DNA from 2 places in the Bacterioplanoides sp. SCSIO 12839 genome. Region 2 is predicted to be linked to the other one. Evidence: riboswitches for the same ligand, from Rfam matches in the RefSeq annotation. Region 2 holds a riboswitch; the other holds the start of a gene.

Region 1 (9,964 bases), 1.3 Mb from region 2:
AGTTATTACTCGTTGCCGAAGCCCGTAGTGGTATTGAAGCGATTCCATTAGCACTGGAACACGAACCAGACCTGATTATTCTTGATTTAAATATGCCGGATATGAATGGCATCGAAACCCTGGCGAAAATTCGGGAACAATCTCTGGCATCACGCATCGTAGTATATTCCGTTTCCGATCAGGATGAAGATGTGGTCGCAGCGATTACCGGTGGTGCTGATGGTTATCTGCTGAAAGATATGGAACCAGAAGATGTGGTCGAAAAAATTAAACAGGCAGTGCTTGGCAAAATGGTGATCAGCGATCGCCTGACTGAAGTGCTGGCCACGGCATTACGCCACCCACAGAAAAACGATTCCAACCTGTACGATACCCTGACCACCCGCGAGCAGGAAATCCTGCAATTAATCGCCAAAGGCATGAGCAATAAACTGATTGCCCGTGAGCTGAATATCAGCGACGGAACCGTTAAAGTACACGTAAAACATCTGCTGAAAAAAATGAACCTGCGCAGCCGTGTTGAAGCCGCCGTGTGGGTCGTTAATCAGAAGCAGGTAGGTAAATAACAACCGTCTTGAATGAGTGACCGTTTGTATGAATGACTGCTGTAGCGCTCCCGGCCTGACGCCTCTGGATCAGGCATTGGAGCAATTATTAGCCAACCTGAAGCCGGTTACCGAAACCGAAACAATCAGCCTTGAGCAGGCTCTTGGGCGGGTGATTGCCCAACCCGTCACCAGCCAGTTAAATGTTCCACCGGCCGATAACTCGGCAATGGACGGTTATGCCCTGCGCAGTGCTGATGGCCAGGAAGGCGCTCAGTTAACCCTGATTGGAAAATCCTTTGCGGGTCACCCATTTGATGGCGAAGTGGGCCCGGGCGAGTGTGTACGCATAATGACGGGCGCTGAGATCCCGGCGGGTGCTGACAGTGTGATTATGCAAGAGCAGGTCAGCCGGGATGATCAGAATAACGCCCTGATCACGTTACAGCGCGCAGTATCGACTGGCAGCCATGTTCGTACGGCGGGTGAAGATATTGCTACCGGGCAAACGGTATTTGAGCCAGGCCGAAAACTGCGTGCTGCTGATCTCGGCTTATTGGCCAGCCTGGGCATCAGCGACATTAACGTTAAACGGCGTTTGCGGGTAGCGGTATTGTCGACCGGTGACGAGCTGAAAAAGCCAGGCGAAGCGTTAGGGCCGGGCCAGTTCTACGAAAGTAACGGTTACACCATTTCCGCGGTGTTGGAAAAGCTGAACACAGAAATTACCAACTTCGGCATTTTGGCGGATGATCTGGAAACACTGCGCTCTGCGTTCCGTCAGGCGGATGAAGTGGCCGACGTGGTGATTACCTCCGGTGGCGTTTCAGTTGGTGAAGCCGATTTTGTCAAAGACGTATTGGATGAGTTGGGTGAAATTGCCTTTTGGAAATTGGCGATAAAACCGGGTAAACCGTTTGCCTTTGGCTTTTTACCCAACAGTGTCTTTATCGGCTTGCCGGGCAACCCGGTATCCGCGCTGGTGACCATGCATCAACTGGCGGTACCAATGCTGACCAAGATCAGTGGCCAGGATGCAGTTAAACCGCTGCGTATTGCAGCCAAGGCAGGCTGCAGTATTAAAAAAGCACCGGGCCGGACGGACTTTCAGCGTGGGGTTTATCAAACCGACGAGCAGGGCAATATGACGGTGGTGACTACTGGTAGCCAGGGCTCCGGTATGTTGACCTCTATGAATATGGCCAACTGCTACATCATTCTTGAGCAGCAGCGCGGCACGGTTGAGGTGGGCGAGACTGTGATTGTGGAGCCGTTTGATAGCATTGTGAGCTGATTCGTTAATCAGCCGTTAAATACTAACAACAGTAAAAAGCCATTGTGGTGTGCTACTCGGGACAAAGCACGGCGCAATGGCTTTTTTGTATCTGGCGACCTTGTTTGATGTGATTGTTGGTGATATTTTTCGTAACAGATAAAAATGTAGGTTATAGGGCGCGTCAGAGTTTGTGGCTGTGCCCGCCTGCGAAGGGAATATTCTGCCAGGAAGGTTTCAATCGAAATCAGTTTTATATCCGAGTGTGAGAAGAGTCTCTTCAACCTTGCAAGATGTTGTAGCTTGCAAGGTAGGTGATCAAGCAAGGGCGTACTATTAAAATGCTAGGGCTCAGCCACAATCGAATAATGGATTATGATTAATATAGGAACAACGGACTTTTACTTAAACGTTACAAGCCTTCCTGTGGAAGAGTTTGAGTCATATTCGACTGAGTTATTCGATGAGTGGGAAGATTATGTTAGTAATGTCTTAAAGCTTCCTGATTATTACTTAGCGCTTGATGTTCAAGAGGGCTCTATTAGCGCTAAGAGCAAAATTCTTGTTAGCGCCACCGCTCTATGTGGCTTTCTTGCCTCTTACGGCTCAATATCTTCCGGGGTTAAAAATTTATACTCTGATGTTAGTGCTATTGGAAATTACCTCGGAGATAGGGCAGCAGCTCCATTCCCTGATTCTATTGAAAAACCTAAAGTTCGCAAACGTGGGGAGGCTCTTGCCAAGCTTGAATCTCTTTTTGTTAGGGTTGGGAATGGCTCAATATCAGTTGATGAGGCAATGACGTTAGCTGAAAAGGTATTGGGTGAAGATGTTGAGGAAGTTCCCGGATTTATGGAAGAGTTGCGAGGCTCGCTAGAGGATACGCCTTCTCAAATGAAGCTCCCTATCGAAGAGATGGAATTTCAACCAGACCCTCAGGAAAAGGAAGGCGATAGAAAACCGAGCAGCCCAAAACCGAAAACCCCAATTATTCGGCCTGACCAGTATAGGGTTGAAATTTGGAAGGAATCTAAAAAAGGTAAAAGAAATGTTCGCGTCCGTAAAATCTAGCCCTAAAAAGCACATGTTGTCGCCGCTATCGCGTCTGGGACGTTAAATGTACAAGGAGATTCGAGTGCAATCTAAGATCCCATTACCAACAGACAATATATACAAGTTCTATGCTCTATTAGGTTTAGTGATATCGCTTACGACAGCAATTATGTTTTTCATACGCCATGAGCATTACAACACTATGGCATTTGAACGTTATATACCAATGGAAACTATTAATGCTAAAAAATATTTAAACTAAGATGAAAATCTCGAATTGTTCTTGTATGAGAAAAAATCAGAAATCGACAGGTCCAATAAAGATCTTGAGCTTAGTATTTATTTTTTTGCTTTTTCTTCTTTGGCGGTGGTTTCACGTTCTATGGTTTCTACCACTGGCACACTAAAATTCAGCCCAAGCAAGATAAGATATTAGATCTACAAATACAGAAATATGAGGATGATGTGAAAGCATTTAACAAGCAATTGCATCGGACTCGTTACACTCGTTGAACTGGGCGTTATGCCACCAGAAATTGATAAGAGTTATTCATGGATAAAACGTATTCTTTAAAGTTGCCGAACTCAGATGGCTCTCATCAAGAGATCGTAACTAACCGAAGTCTTCTATTTATTGGCGCCAATGGCTCAGGAAAAACCCGACTTGGTACATGGATAGAAATGGAGTCTCCGCAAAAGAACAATGTTCATCGTATCTCGGCACAAAAATCACTTACGATGCCTGATAATACGACCCCAACGTCAATAGAGAGAGCAGAAAAAGACCTTCTTTGTGGCTACGCAGAAGCCCCTGAAGAACAAATGTGGAATTATAAGCAAGGCCATAAATGGCATAGCAAGCCGGCAATATCGCTACTAAATGACTATCAGAAGCTGATGGTCTACCTTTTTTCGGATCACACCGAAGAGAGTGCAAAGTATCTAGCCGCGTCTAAAACCTCCAATGAAAAAGTTATCCCGCCGACCACTAAGTTAGATTTAGTTAAGCAAGTTTGGGAGAAAATTCTTCCTCATAGAGAATTGGTTCTAGGAGGTCTTAGAATTCAAACAAGGGTTAAGGATGGCTCATCTAAGATATATAACTCATCTGAAATGAGTGATGGTGAGAGGGTGATCTTCTATCTTGTTGGTCAGTGTTTAGCTGCGCCTAACGATGGAATCATTGTTGTAGATGAGCCAGAAATCCATCTACATAAATCTGTACAAGCTCCACTATGGCGAGAAATCGAAAGCTTAAGACCAGATTGCTTGTTTGTTTACATGACTCACGATGTTGATTTTGCGGTATCGCTTCATGAATCTAAAAAGATTTGGCTAAAAGCTTATGATGGTAAAAAGTGGGTTTGGGAGGCTGTTGAAGAGGTCTCTGGTCTACCAGAGACGTTGTTAGTGGAAGTTCTGGGGAGTAGGAAGCCAGTAGTTTTTGTTGAAGGGGAAAATGGTAGTTATGATACATCTCTCTATCGTGCTGTTTTGCCTAATCACCTTGTAATCCCAAGTGGATCTTGCACTCAGGTTATCCAAGCAGTGAAAGCTCTCCAGTCTAGTAATCAACTTCACCACTTATCTGTCACCGGAATAATAGATCGGGACCGTAGAGTGCAAGAAGAACTGCAATCGCTAGAGCAATCTGGAATCTATGCTCTCAAAGTGGCTGAAGTTGAGAATCTTTTTTGTGTGCCTGAAGTGTTAGAAGTTGTTAGCTCTCAGTTAGCTAGAGATCCCAGCGAAGATTTTAATAATGTCTCGAAATTTATTTTTTCTAAAATGCAGTCTGAACTAGAGACTCAAATATCTCTTCGAGCTGCAGCAGAAATTAAGTATAAACTTAATCTATTTGACGAAAAGGCAAAAGGTGAGGCTGGCCTAGATTCAGCTTTATCCGATCTAGTAGATAATATAGATGTCAGTTCTATCTATAATGAGTCAAGGACTCTTCTTGAAACGATTGTGGAAAATAAAGACTATTTAGAGTTGTTGAGAGTGTACAACCGAAAATCTATGTCTAGCCAAATCAGTAAGCACCTAGGTCTTACTGGCGGTAGCTTAGCAGAGCTAGTTGTTAGGTTGGCTTGTGGTCAAAGGGCTGAAGATATTTCTCAAGCGATCAGGCCTTATTTCGGTAATTTTCCAAGCAATCTGGCATAACAAGGCACTCAGAACCACCACCCAGCTCTGCAGCTCAAATTGCGCAGAGCTAGGGCACTAACCATCACCCCCGACTAGAGCAAGCCGGTGTCACCGAACGCTTCAGTTCATTCACAAAATTACACGGCCCCTGGCGTGCATCCAGCTGTGGCCGAATAATCGACTCCCAGGCAGTATGGCAAGCATTGGTCGAACCCGGCATACAGAAAATAATCACACCATTCGCTAAGCCTGCAATCGCACGGCTCTGAATGGTAGAGGTGCCAATCTGCTCATACGAGATCTGGCGGAATAACTCGCCAAAACCATCCACTTCTTTATCCAATAACGGGCGCACCGCTTCCGGCGTAGAATCACGCTGAGTAAAACCGGTGCCGCCGGTAATTAATACGCCTTGTACATCGCCGTCGGCAATCCAGTTCGATAATATCGCACGGATCTGATAAATATCGTCGATCACTATTTTGCGGTCAGCCAGTTGGTGGCCTTCTTCCAGTAAATTATCCACCAGTAACTGGCCACTGGTGTCATTATCCAGCGTGCGGGTATCAGACACGGTTAACACCGCCAGATGCAGCGGTTCAAATTCAGTTGTAATTTTATGACCCATAAAAACCTCGATAAAACGTCAGCTGGCTTTGTTCGCCAGCGTTAAATTTGGACGTAAGTGAAAACCAGCCTGTTGCCATTGCTGTGGTGTGTTGGCATTCGTCAATGATTGGCTGTGGGGTGCAATTAAGGCATCAGCATTGATCTGCTGGCACAGTGCTTTAATCGACAGCCCGCGTGGTTTACCGCTGTTGTGCGCCTGTTGTAACCGTTCGAGCATCAGCTGATGGTGTGACGGGTTAAGTGGCAAAAACAACGGTAGAAAATGATTGCGGAAATAACAGGCACGGTTTCCCACTTGCCCCTGAGACAATAAATATCGCAACGTGCGTTCCGTCAGCAGCGGTAAATCAATCGGCACAATTAATAATGCTTTACCCGGATCTGACTGTTGCAGGCTATAACGAACCGCCGCTTCAATACCTGCTAATGGCCCACAGTTGTTGAAGTTATCGGATATACGTGGCAATGCAGAATTATGCCATTGTTCATCCTGTTGATGAGGGTTGCGGCTTAACAGGACTTCTTTTAAACCCAGCTTGGATAATAACTCCAGCATATAACTCAGCTGGGTTTGGCATTGCTGTGGCTGTTGTTTAATGTGCTGCGGTTGAGCGTGCTGCTGACGCGCTAACAAGGCTTTGTCTGTACCCATACGGCTGGACTGGCCACCGGCCAGTAATAACGCACGTATGTCAGACGTATCAATCCAGTTAACCACTGTCAGCCTCCCAGCATGGCCAGGTGGCGGGTAGAGCCAGAATACCCCTGTTGCAGATAATGGCTGGCTTTTTTATCCAGCAGTTGTTGCTGAATTTCATGTGCGATGTCAGCCTGGTGGTTATTACGGATCAGGCTGCGTAAATCGTAGCCACCGTCACCAAACAAGCAGGTATGTAATTTACCGGAAGACGAAATGCGCAAACGGTTACAGCTGTCACAGAAGTCTTTGCTGTACGGCATAATCAGGCCCATGGAACCGAGGTAATCCGGATGCTCAAATTCCTGCGCAGGCCCGGCCAGTGGCCCTTTCTTTTTTAATTGCCAGCCCTGAGCTAACAACCGTTGTTTAATTGTTTCACCACTGACGTGGTTTTGTCGAAAATAGTCACCGTTATCACCGGTTTGCATCAATTCAATAAAGCGCAGGCTGATGGGCATATGTTGCAGCCAGTGCAGAAAGGTATCGAACTCTTGCAGGTTATAAGACTTTAATAACACCGCATTTACCTTGATGCGTTTAAATCCCAGGCAAATCGCTTTGTCTAAACCACGCAGAATGTCTTTTAAACGATTGTGGCCGGTGATGGTTTGAAATACCCGTGGATCAAGGCTGTCGATACTTAGGTTTAAGCCATCCAGCCCGGCATCAAACCAGGATTCAACCTTGTCTTCCAGTTTATAGCCGTTGGTGGTTAATGCGACGTCTTCAATACCAGGCGTGGATTTCACCACACGAATAATATCCGTCAGGTCTTTACGGATAACCGGTTCTCCACCGGTGATGCGAATTTTACGGGTGCCATGTTGAGCAAACACCTGAGCCAGTGTCTGGATTTCTTCCAGAGTAAGGTTGTCATATTGTTCGTCACACTGATAACCCTCTGGCAGGCAATAATTACAGCGGTAATTACACACATCGGTAATCGACAGGCGCAGATAACTGAACTGGCGCTGAAAGCCATCGTGGAACTTATTTCCCGACACTTGTGTGTTGGTGATGTGATTGCTGCTGGCTTCACCCAGTGCATAATCAGAACTTTTCATGGAACACCTTTCCAAACCCGGGAGGCCAGGCGGTTTCCCGGCTGACCCATCGGCTTAGTTTCCATTTTCCTGAGCACCTCAGGCGAGTAGGACGTTAGGAAAAAAAGCTCGGCGTTTACTGTGTTTTTTAACGTAGATTCGTCTTTCTATTGTAGGGAAGGCGGTTGCCAGTCCAATTGCTGAGAGGGGGTAAAACGGCTACCTCTAACGGGGTAGTTTTGATTTATGTCAGTCTTCTGGAAGCAATCCGGAAAATAAAAAAAGGACCGGAGACAATTCCGGCCCAAACCCTCAAAGGTGAGAGGTGCTGAGGAAGGTTTCAGCATACAATCAGATCCTGTAATCGGAGGCTCCCGCCTGAAATTACAGGGAGTTTCTGATGGGAGATCAGAACTTGGCGGTGGCTGTTAACCAGATTTTAGTGGTATCTGGTCTGCCGGAATCGTCGCTGGCATCGTATTGTGAGGCTTTTAAACTAAGGCCATAGTTATCCAGTTTTTTCGCAACTACAAAACCGTATTCTGAGCCCAGATCATCGCCGCTGTCGTCACCAGAAAAATCATGGTACTGGCCAACCAGTTTTAACCCGGCAACGTTGGCTACAACGTTCAGGTAGGTATCCTGAAGGCCGTCATTGCCGGCGCCACCAAGAAAGATATCGGTCCAGCCATTAAACTTGTGATTGGTACCCAGTGGTGTTGCAAATGCGGCGTCGCCATCGTCACTGGCTAATAATTCCTGCCCCAGTTTAACCGTGACACCGTTAATTTTTACCCCGGCAGCGAGGTTGTAATAGTAGGTGTCGTAATCATTGTCGCCGTTGTCACGGTTCTGGCTGGCGTATTCTACTTCGTACAATGCCATGTTCAACGCGCCGCTGGCACGTGCGCCGTAGGTTTCAAAATCATCGTTGCCAATATTATTCAGCAGGTAAGCGTAACCACTCAGGCTGAGGCTGTCGTCGAGTTTGTAGTTAATATTGGCAAGAATATTATCTTCCAGCGTATCCGCACCGGTGATGGTGTGACGATTGTTAATTGCAGCGAGGAATATTTTGGTATTCGCCAGCGAGGTATTAGTAACGGTGATGGCATCAAACGTTGCTTCGTTCTGGCGGAAGCCAACACTACCAATGTGACGCTGGTTATCCAGGTTAATACGCTGGTTACCAACTTTTACCGTGGTATCTGTGTATTTGTATTGCAGATAAAACTGGTTGGCATCGGTATATTCCGGATCGGCAATAACACGTTCATCGGTTTTGCCATTGGTCAGGTCGTTGTAATCAACGTCGGTCAGGGCGGCAACACTGTCTACTTCAGCAAGGATGCTGAAACCGGATAATTCGGCAGATTGATAGGTCAATCGCGTGCGTACGGTATTAGCCGTTGCGGTTTTATTGGTAGCAACGTCCTGATCAACATTTTCGTTACGGTAACGCAGGCTGATATTGGTTGTTCCCGATTTTATTGCATCGGTTAATGCGTCTGCCTGAACGGACGGAACAGCTGCGAATGAAGACGATAAAATCACGGATGCCAGAATGCTTTTTTTCATTACAATTGCCTTCTATGGGTTAACTGGTTGGCAACAAGACTAAGACGGAAGTTGAATAAAAATTTGACTGAAATCAAGGAACGATAACAGCTACTAATTCAGGGGTAGTAGACAAGCGACAGCAATAAACCTAAGTGATAAAGATTTTAATAATTAACGATTCTGGGAGGTAAATACGGGGAGATTTCAGCTGAATACCTCCCCATTTAAAAGCAGGGAGGTTACGTGTGTCGAATTTATAGGGTATTAGAACGGAGCGATCTCGATGGGTTGCTCATCACGATTAATGACCACGTAACGGCTTAAATCCTGACCATTGGCTAAATCGTTTGTCATTTTATTCAGATAAGGTTCTGCATCGTTGCTGCTTGGTGCTTTGCCATCAGCCCCACTTAACCCGGCAATAAACATAAACTCCCAATCTTTGCTCACACTATCGGCTTCTTTTTTCAGGCTGGCAAAATCACTTAACTCTTCAGGCAATTTATCAACACACATTACAGGACTGATGCTGCCGCGCTGGTGCTTTTTGATTTTGCCTTTGGTGTCATCTGTCTGGGCAAATAAAAACAGCAGGCGTTGTGGCTCTGGCTGCTTTTTGGTCATCTCTAATAAGTCGTTAAATACTGATTTCATAGGAATACCTCCATACGGAATTAAATTCCGGCTGTTACTACTTAATTAAATTACTTTTTCGTACCTGAAGCAGAAAGTCGTTGTTCAATGCGTCTGCCATCCGGTGTTTGTACTTTTCGGACTTCATTGCAAAATACATCACAATCATGCAGGCGGCACATAGCCCGTACAGCAACATAAAGCAGGCGGTATGTACGCCGCCAATGTCGATTGCCAGGCCAAAAAGAATGGGTAGAGTAAAACCCCCCATTGCGCCGATCATGGCAACAGCACCGCCAACGCTGCCCATTTGATAGGGGTAATAATCGTTAATGATTTTATAAACGGATGCCCGACCAAAGCCCTGAGCCAAACC
Region 2 (9,964 bases):
GGCGATGTATTATATAACATTAAATTCAGGGCGGTCATTACGTTTACCTTATGTTAGATCAAGAATCATTGACCTACACCAATACACACTTCGTTAAAAGTGCGGCAAAACTGAATCAATGCCCCATGGATGTGTTGCGGGAAGTCGCATTTGCCGGGCGTTCTAACGCTGGTAAGTCCAGTGCATTGAACACGTTGACCGGCAACAAAAAGCTGGCGCGAACCAGTAAAACACCAGGCCGAACTCAGCTGATTAACTACTTCCAGATCGCAGAAACACCGTTATGCCTGGTGGATTTGCCCGGATATGGCTTCGCCAAGGTGCCGGTTGCCAAGAAAAACGAGTGGCAAAAAGAGCTGGGCAACTACCTCGATAAGCGCGACGTGCTGGTCGGTTTGGTACTGCTGATGGATATCCGTCACCCGCTGAAAGAGTTTGATAACTCCATGCTGGACTGGGCACGGGAAAAGCAGATGCCTGTGCATATCCTGCTCACCAAGGCAGACAAACTGAAGCGTGGTCCGGCGCAGAATACCTTGCTACAGGTAAAAAAAGCGGTAAAAGACCTCGGTGATCTGGTCACGGTGCAAACGTTTTCTTCTCATAATGGTGATGGCCTGAAGATTCTGAAGAATCGTTTAAACAGCTGGTTATTGCCACCCGAAACAGATGCAGAAGAAGAGTTAGCCGTGGGTGTACCCGATCCGGAATAAACCGTTCACTGTTTATTGTCTGATCAGAAAGAGCCAATCATTCGATTGGCTCTTTTTTTATGTCTATCGCTATTGTTGCTGGGTACTTGATTGTAAAAAACAATCAACTTTTTTATCTGCGGAACCCAAAACCCAGATCAGCGTCTATAGTGAAAGTATTCCCGCTGGGAACAGAATGGTGAGAGGCCATTACTTCTCCATAGGTAGTTCTTTTTCTTCGGTACTTCCCCAATGATCCGAAGTTGACCCGGTAGTTTGCCCCCAATGACTACCGGGTCTTTTTTATCTCGAATGTCTCTTTTGGCCCCTAGTAAGTCATTAATGCCAATATTTGTTCACCGCTTTGCGTCCGATACTAAATAAAAAATAGTCATGTCGGAGTAATCAAATGTCTAAGCTGGTAAACCCAAAAGATCTCGAGTTTCTGTTGTATCAGGTGTTTAACGCCGAACAACTAACGGAACTGGAGCGCTTTCAAGATCACGATCGCACCACCTTTGACGGCATCCTGAAGACTTCCGAACAAATCGCGGAAAACTATTTTCTGCCACATAACGCCAAAGCCGATGAACACGAACCTCAGTTTGATGGCGAAAAAGTCACGACCATCCCGGAAGTAAAAGAGGCCTGGAAGCACTTTGCTGAATCCGGGCTTATGTCGGCGCGCCACCGCTTTGCCGATGGTGGTATGCAGTTGCCATCGCTGATTAGTGCCGCTTGTAACGCTTATTTTATGGCGGCGAACCCGTCGACCGCAGGTTATCCGTTTTTAACCAGCGCTGCCGCAAATGTGATTCATGCTTTTGGCAGTGAACAGCAAAAAGCAACGTTTTTACCACCGATGTTTGAAGGTCGCTTCTCCGGGACTATGGCGTTAACCGAGCCGGATGTCGGCTCATCGCTGGGTGATCTGACTACCAAAGCGATTCCTCAGGATGATGGCAGTTATCGTATTAAAGGTCAGAAGATGTATATCTCTGGTGGCGATCAGGACATCACGGAAAATATCGTGCATTTAGTGCTGGCACGAATTGAAGGAGCTCCAACCGGGGTAAAAGGTATTTCGCTGTTTATTGTGCCGAAGTTTTTAACCAATCCGGACGGCTCTCTGGCAGAACGTAACGACGTCAAGCTGGCTGGACTGTTACATAAGATGGGTTATCGCGGCACTACGTCGACTGTGCTGAACTTTGGCGAAGGAGATAGGGGTGAAGGCGATAACTGCCACGGCTATTTAATTGGCGAAGCCAATAAAGGCCTGTCGTATATGTTTAAGATGATGAACGAAGCGCGCATTGGTGTCGGCTTAGGTGGCGCCATGATTGGCTATCGTGGTTATCTTGAATCGCTGGATTACGCCCGTAATCGTCCACAGGGTCGTAGCGCAACGAATCGTGATCCAAACAGCAAGCCAATTAATATTGTTGAACATACCGATGTAAAACGTATGTTGCTGGCGCAAAAAAGTTATGTCGAAGGTGCTTTGGCGCTGTGTTTATTTGCTTCTCGTCTGGTAGACGAAATGGAAGGTGAAGCCGATGAAAACAAAGCACAAGACAGCGCCATTCTGCTCGATTTATTAACGCCAATCGTTAAATCGTTCCCATCGTATTACGGCCCGCGTGCTAACGACCTGGCCATTCAGGTATTGGCGGGTGCTGGTTATACCCGTGAATATCCGGTGGAGCAGTGCTACCGTGATAACCGCTTAAACCCAATTCATGAAGGTACCCATGGTATTCAGTCTCTGGATTTATTAGGTCGGAAATTGTGGCAACACAATGGCAAAGGCCAGCAGTTGTTAATGGCTCGGGTGCAGACAACACTGAAGTCAGCTCAACAAAAACAAGCGTTAAAACCGTTGGCAGACCTGTATCAGAAACATCTGAATACACTGATGCAAACCGTGATGACGTTAGGTCAGTCGTTACAAAAAGGTGAGGTGGAATTATCCCTGGCGAATTCGGCTGTTTTCCTCGATCTGATGAGCAAAATGGTGATTGGCTGGTTGTGGTTAGAAATGGCCGATAAAGCCATTGAGGCATTTGGTGATTCAGAAACGGACGAAGACAAGCAATTCCTCGCCGGTAAATTACAGGCGGCGCAATATTTTATTCGTTGGGAATTAGCGGAGATTGATCATCAGGCGAAGTTGTTAACTTCTTTTGATACTACCTGTCTGGATATGCAGGCAGATTGGTTCTGATTATTGATTAGTATTAAGGAAGCAGAGTGATGCCTGAAGACAATAAATTATTAATCGATATCAGCGAGCATATCGTTACCATTACCTTTAATCGCCCGGAAAAACTGAACGCACTAGATCCGGATTCTTATCATCTGTTGGCGCAGACTCTGTACAAGCTGCAACATGATAATGAATTACGGGTTGCCGTTATCCAGGCAAATGGCAAACACTTCACCGCCGGGCTAGAGCTGGATAAATGGGCGCCTATTTTTGCGGCGGGAAAAATGCCGGAGCTGGCAGAAAATGAAATCGACCCATATGGATTACAGGGCGAGCGTTTAACTAAGCCGGTAATTATGGCTACTCAGGGGATTTGTTATACCTCGGGACTGGAGCTGTTATTAAATGCCGATATTCGTATCGCCACAGCCGATGCGCGTTACGCTCAGTTAGAAGTGCAGCGTGGTATTTATCCCTGTGGTGGTGGCACCATTCGTTTACCGGAAGCCATTGGTTGGGGTAATGCCCAACGTTATCTGTTAACCGGTGATGAGTTCTCCGCAGAGCAGGCGTTGCAGTGGGGATTAATTCAGGAAATTGTTGATGTGGATAAGTTACATCAACGTGCCCGTGAATTGGCGACCAAGATTGTTAAAGCGGCACCGTTAGGCGTTCAGGCTGCGCTGAAATCATCCAAAGTATCGCGTTATCAGGACCAGCAAACGGCCATTGCTGATGTGTTTAAAGACATGCCTTCGGTGATGACCAGTGAAGATGCTAGAGAAGGTGTGACTTCGTTTCTGGAACGTCGTGAGGCGGTGTTTACCGGCAAGTAATTTCTGGGGAACAAGCTGACGCCCTGATTACCATTTCTTCAGTGCGTCTTTATCTTTCTGCAGTGCTTCTACCCAGCGGTCACCGGATTCAATGGTTTCTTTTTTCCAGAACGGAGCACGGTTTTTCAGGAAATCCATAATAAAATGGCAGGCTTCAAAAGCTGTTTCGCGATGGCTGCTACTAACGGCAACAAACACAATCTGATCGGAAATATGTAATTGGCCGACCCGATGAATCAGGCGAATACGGTTTAGCGCTGGCCAGCGCTCCCTGGCCTGCTCAACAATGCCCTGTAACGACTTTTCGGTCATCGCTGGGTAATGTTCCAGATATAACCCAGTGACTTCCGAGCCTTGATTCATTTCCCGCACTTGGCCGACAAAAAAGACGATGGCACCGTCTTCGCGATTGTCTTCGCGCATGGCCTGGTATTCGGCATTAATATCGAAGTCGGCTTCCTGTACGCGAATATGATCCATGATTTTATCCACCATCAACCGCCGGTAACCGGTGGAAAAAAAGCAACTTCATCAGCAGCGGTGATGGTCGCTTTTTCGTTGTTAATTAATTCCTGATTGATGGCAACCAGCGCTTTGCCATCTTTTAACAGATCAGCATGATCCGGGAACTGAGCGATTAACGCTTCGCGCACAGTGTTTATCAGAGTCGGTGATTCGATATCCAGTTCGGCACTGTCGCAGTTTAAACGTTCACGCAGTTGGGCAAAAAATAACACCTTCATAATTTTTAAACTCCCGTTAGTTACCAGCCTGCCAGTGACCCGTTTTTCCGCCCTGTTTTTCCAGCACTCTGACGCAAGAAATTTCCATACCCGGATCAACCGCTTTACACATATCGAACAGGGTTAATGCAGTAACGGAAACCGCTGTTAACGCTTCCATTTCGACACCGGTCTGGCCGGTTAATTTACATAGGGATTCGATACGCACACGGTTGTGTTCCGGCTCTGGCTGAAACTCTACCGCGACCTTGGATAACATCAGCGGGTGGCACAGCGGAATCAGGTTGCTGGTTTGTTTCGCTGCCTGAATGCCGGCGATACGGGCAACAGAAAAAACATCACCTTTGTGATGGTCTCCGGCGAGAATTTTCGCCAGAGTTTCTGCTCTCATATTCACATAACCTTCAGCACGGGCGACACGCACGCTGGCTTGTTTGTCGCTGACGTCGACCATATTGGCTTCGCCGTTGGAATTCACATGGGAAAATTCAGACATGGTATTTCACTGCTTTTGGTTCTGGTTTCAGTTAGTTGTCGAGCGCTTAACCGCGGGTTTTACAAGGTGCCAGTTCTGCTTGTTTCAGTTGCGGCACAAAGTTGCATGGGCGATGGGTGCTGTTCAGCTGACTTTCAATGATTTCATCCCAGGCTGTACGACATGCGTTGGTAGAGCCCGGCATACAGAAGATTACCGTGCCGTTCGATAGTCCGGCAATAGCCCGGCTTTGAACAGTAGAGGTACCTATTTGTTGGTAGGAGATCTGACGGAACAACTCTCCAAAGCCATCAATAGTCTTATCAAACAAGGGAGTGACGGCTTCTGGTGTGGAGTCGCGACCGGTGAAGCCGGTGCCGCCTGTTACCAGTATGGCTTGGGTGGTTTCGTCAGCGATCCAGTTGGCGATCTGAGCACGAATCTTATACACGTCGTCGATCACGATTTGTTTGTCGCTCAGGTGGTGACCTTGTTTGGTTAGCTCGGCAACCAGTAGCTGACCGCTGGTATCGGTTTCTTCCGTGCGGCTATCGGATACGGTTAGGACAGCAATGTTCAGTGCAATAAAGTTATCGGTAAATGTTTTGGCCATGGTTAGTCCTTGTTAAATTTCATTCTAAGAAGAGGATGATGAGGTTTGTTTCTAAGCAGCAACAGGATGTTGCGGTAGCGCGGCAGGCACATGGATGTGCCTTCGGCGCGGCGGAAGAAATAAACCTTGTTGTCGTCTTCTTTTTAAATCTGCTTGTGAATTGCCTGCCACTGTTCGGGGGTGTTGGCATTGGTCAGAAACTTCTCATCTTCGTTATACGGTATTGCCTGGCTGCCCAGCTCGGTTAATAAACCCCGGACACTCAGATTGCCATTCTCACAATTCAATTGCTGTTCAAGATATTGAGTCAACGAATCTGAAAGCGGTAAAAACAGCGGCAAAAAATGATTCTGATAAAAACAGGCTGACTGCTTTTTCAACCCCTGATCAATCAGGTTATTCAGATTTGATGACTGAATAAAAGGTAAATCCACCGGCAACAACAATAAATAATCACACTGATTTTTTAACGATTGAGCCAGAGAATAAATTGCTCCCAGCGGTCCTTTTTCCTCAACCAAATCAGGAATAAATTCACAGCCCAATAGTTGTTGCTCAGCAGGGTTTAATGCTCGGCTAACAACCATCTTCTGAATTACACCGTCAGCAACCAAAGGCTCAATAACAGCACAAGCTCGTTGCAGCTGACTGCGTTGCTGATTATCCAGCAACAAAGCTTTATCTGTGCCCATGCGACTGGATAAGCCGCCGGCGAGAACCGCAGCGACTATCCTGGGATTATCCAATTGCATGCCCATACCTCGTCTCTTTCAGCCGCCGATTTGAGCGAAATGCTGAATCGCACCGGTCTGACCGTCATGCAGGAAATGAGTCGCTTTTTTATCCTGCAATAATCCCTGAATAGCCGTTTCCAGTTCGGCTTGTTTTCCTTCAGTCATTAAATGGCGCAGGTCGTAACCTTGCTCGCCAAACAGACATAAATGCAGTTTGCCCAGTGCAGAAATGCGCAAACGATTACAGCTGGAACAGAAGTCTTTGCTGTACGGCATAATTAAACCGATGCTGCCCTGGTAATCCGGATGATCGAATTCCTGTGCCGGGCCTGCGTCTTTATTGCGTATCTTCTGCTGCCAGCCATTCTCCAATAATTGCTGTTTAATCTGCTCACCGCTAAGGTGATTTTTAGCGAAATAATCCGGGTTTTGACCGGTTTCCATCAGCTCGATAAAGCGCAAAGTGACTGGTGTAAATTTAATCCAGTTAAGGAAACTACTGAGCCCATTAGCATTGTGGCTCTTCAGCAGAACCGCATTCACTTTCACGTCTTTAAACCCCAGCTCAAACGCACGATCAATGCCGCGAAGAATTTCCTGTAGGCGATCATGGCCGGTAATGGTCTGAAAGACTTTAGGGTCTAAGCTGTCGATGCTGACATTCAGCTGATCCAGACCGGCGGCTTTCCAGCTGTCGATATGCTGGTTGATCTTATAGCCGTTGGTGGTTAGCGCAACGGTCTCAATACCGGGCGTTTGTTTCAGCGCGGCGATAATTTGCGGCAGATCTTTGCGTAATACCGGTTCACCGCCAGTAATGCGAACCTTACGAGTGCCATGGGCAGCAAAGGTTTTGGCGAGCTGACGGATCTCTTCCAGCGATAACGGCTCGGTTTTATCCGAACACTGGTAACCATCGGGCAGGCAATAGTTGCAACGGAAGTTGCAAACATCGGTGATCGACAAGCGCAGGTAGCTGAAACGCCGACCGTGCGTGTCTTTAAACTGTGAGTCTTTTAACTGGGAGCCTGCGCGTTGCTCAAAAGTACTCGGACTTAAGACCGACGCCACAGACCCATAGGGTTCCAGCTCGCACGAGTCTACCTCGGTGAGCGGAATCCGGGTATATGAATTCATCTCTCTACACCTTTCCAAATGCGGGAGGCCCGGTGGTTTCCCACAGAACCCTGGTGATGCAGCTGACAGACGGTATGCCTGGAGCCATCACGGCTGACGCGTCTTATTCAGGTTCACAACGTTGTGTGAAGGCCAAACTTAGACGGGAAAGCTTCGGCGTTAAGTCACCATTCTATGTGAGAGTGGCGCAGAAGGGAAAGGTTCACAATGGCCAGTGGTTTGACTCGAACGCTTTACAGCATCAGCCGAGTGGAACACTGCATTACCGGATATCACCTTGCCGATAATCCCCTGAGTCGTTAGCCTTCAGGCACTTATCCACACCATGATTCCTACAAGAAGACCCTTATGCTGCGCTGGCTCTGGCAATTTGTTCGCCCTTATAAACTCCGTTTAACCATTGCCATCGTGGCGCTGGTGATGACTGCAGGCCTGACGTTAGGTCTGGGCCAGGGCGTACGCCTGATGGTGGATAACGGTTTTGCTGCACAATCCACTGAAGGCCTGGCCGATGCGCTAAGCATGTTTGGCGTGTTGGTGGTGCTGGTTTCGATTGGTGCTTACTTCCGCTTCTTTATGATTTCCTGGTTGGGTGAACGGGTGGTGGCGGATATTCGCAAACAGCTGTATCAACATCTGGTCAGCCTGCCGCCCAGCTTCTTTGAGGAGAATCTCGCCGGAGAAATTCAGAGCCGGGTGACTACGGATACTACGCTGCTACAAACCGTGATTGGTTCTTCTTTCTCATTTGCACTGCGGAACGCGCTGACCTTTATGGGTGGCATCACGTTGATGTTTATCAGCAATTTAAAACTCAGTTTAATTGTTTTAATTGCCGTTCCCCTGATTGTTTTTCCGATGATTTATTTTGGCCGCAAGGTGAAAAAATTATCGCGCGACAGTCAGGATAAAATTGCCAGCGTGGGCGCCTGGGCGGGGGAAAGTCTGCAGCATATTAAAGTGGTTCAGGCTTTTACCCGTGAAGATATTGTGACCCAACAGTTCGGCGATGCCGCCGAAGGTGCATTCGATGTTGCTCTGCGTCGAATTCGCCAGCGTGCGTTTTTAATTATGTTGGTGATGATGCTGGTGATGGGTTCTGTCGCGGGCATGTTGTATATCGGCGGCAGTGATGTGATTGCCGGTAAACTGTCCGGCGGTGAATTAGCTGCCTTTGTGTTTTACGCCATTATGGTGGCAGGCTCATTAGCAGCTGTTACCGAAGTATATGGTGAAGTTCAACGGGCAGCCGGAGCCGCGGAACGCATTCGTGAGTTATTAGCCACCGAAGCTGAAATACAATCGCCCGAGCAGAATGAACCCGCGGCAGAACCTGCTCCAGCGGCTAACGCGTCCGATTCTTTATTAAGCTTTCAACAGGTGGGTTATCACTACCCATCACGTCCTGATCGTCAGGCCATTGCCGATTTAACATTAGATATTAAACCCGGTGAACGTATCGCTCTGGTTGGCCCTTCTGGTGCGGGTAAATCGACCTTGTTTGATTTATTACTGCGTTTTCGTGACCCGCAGCAAGGCGATATTTTATTACATGGCAAAAAAATCAAAGACTGGAATCTGCAGGAGCTGCGCAGCCAATTTGCGTTAGTGCCACAACAGCCAGTGTTATTCAGTGCTAACGTTGGGGATAACCTGAGATACGGTAAACCGGATGCCACTGAAGCAGAAATTCTGGCGGCAGCAAAAGCGGCTCATGCCGACGAGTTTATCGAGCAACTACCTGAACAATATCAGTCCTTCTTAGGTGAACAAGGCGTAAAATTATCCGGTGGTCAGAAGCAACGCCTGGCGATAGCCAGAGCGATATTACGAGATCCGGAAATCTTACTGCTAGACGAAGCCACCAGTGCATTGGATGCCCAAAGTGAACATCTGGTACAGCAGGCACTGGATGAGCTGATGAAAGATCGCACCACCTTTATTATTGCCCATCGCTTAGCCACCGTGGCACATGTCGATCGTATTGCCGTGTTTGATCATGGCAAGCTGGTGGCGATTGGGTCGCATCAGGAATTATTAAACAATTCACCGCTGTATAAGCGTTTAGCTGAGTTGCAGTTTAATTCCGAATCGCAGACAAAGGCCTGTTAACACTCCTCAAAATTAATGAGTGCCGGAATCATCAAACAACCCCGGCACCGGACTTTCTAAAATGGCTGCGATAGTGCGCACAATATCCAGCTCAATGCTGCGTAATTGATCATCGGCCTGCACACATGTTGCCAGTGATTTAATAATCCGGCCTTTTACATGAGGGTAAGCCTCGGTCAGTTTTGCCAGCGCCAGGTTTAACGGTTTTAATGAAGTATTATGTGGTTGCAAAGAAACCTTGGTGGAATCAAAGCCAGCCGCGTCAATTGCACTGTTAAATGCGGCTTCCGCAGCGGGCTGCGAGTCATGACCATAATGAGCCAGGTACGATAATACCGTGGCAATCTCTGAGCTGAGTTTTTCAGCTTTATTATATTTAGCCTTAATGGGTTTCACTTCACTGAATGTTGGTT

The links. Region 2 has a riboswitch for molybdenum cofactor ahead of moaA (GTP 3',8-cyclase MoaA). Riboswitches for the same ligand answer to the same signal wherever they lie in the genome.
Region 1: another riboswitch for molybdenum cofactor. It lies ahead of moaA (GTP 3',8-cyclase MoaA); the one in region 2 lies ahead of moaA (GTP 3',8-cyclase MoaA).

What each region holds. Positions count from the first base shown of each region.
Region 1 is NZ_CP073745.1:1,129,377-1,139,340, forward strand. Features, by position in the region: gene narL (two-component system response regulator NarL) at 1-566, shown strand, start outside; gene moeA (molybdopterin molybdotransferase MoeA) at 595-1,839, shown strand; gene KFF03_RS05285 (hypothetical protein) at 2,194-2,889, shown strand; gene KFF03_RS05290 (DUF4435 domain-containing protein) at 3,424-5,040, shown strand; gene moaB (molybdenum cofactor biosynthesis protein B) at 5,105-5,650, opposite strand; gene KFF03_RS05300 (molybdenum cofactor guanylyltransferase) at 5,669-6,370, opposite strand; gene moaA (GTP 3',8-cyclase MoaA) at 6,373-7,416, opposite strand; molybdenum cofactor riboswitch at 7,405-7,542, opposite strand; gene KFF03_RS05310 (hypothetical protein) at 7,804-8,973, opposite strand; gene KFF03_RS05315 (ribonucleotide reductase subunit alpha) at 9,220-9,609, opposite strand; gene KFF03_RS05320 (nitrate/nitrite transporter) at 9,647-9,964, opposite strand, start outside.
Region 2 is NZ_CP073745.1:3,780,669-3,790,632, reverse strand. Features, by position in the region: gene yihA (ribosome biogenesis GTP-binding protein YihA/YsxC) at 51-713, shown strand; gene KFF03_RS17125 (acyl-CoA dehydrogenase) at 1,102-2,919, shown strand; gene KFF03_RS17120 (crotonase/enoyl-CoA hydratase family protein) at 2,949-3,737, shown strand; gene moaE (molybdopterin synthase catalytic subunit MoaE) at 3,765-4,217, opposite strand; gene moaD (molybdopterin converting factor subunit 1) at 4,232-4,480, opposite strand; gene moaC (cyclic pyranopterin monophosphate synthase MoaC) at 4,497-4,976, opposite strand; gene moaB (molybdenum cofactor biosynthesis protein B) at 5,023-5,568, opposite strand; gene KFF03_RS17095 (molybdenum cofactor guanylyltransferase) at 5,712-6,320, opposite strand; gene moaA (GTP 3',8-cyclase MoaA) at 6,339-7,439, opposite strand; molybdenum cofactor riboswitch at 7,431-7,610, opposite strand; gene KFF03_RS17085 (ABC transporter transmembrane domain-containing protein) at 7,788-9,551, shown strand; gene KFF03_RS17080 (M48 family metallopeptidase) at 9,564-9,964, opposite strand, start outside.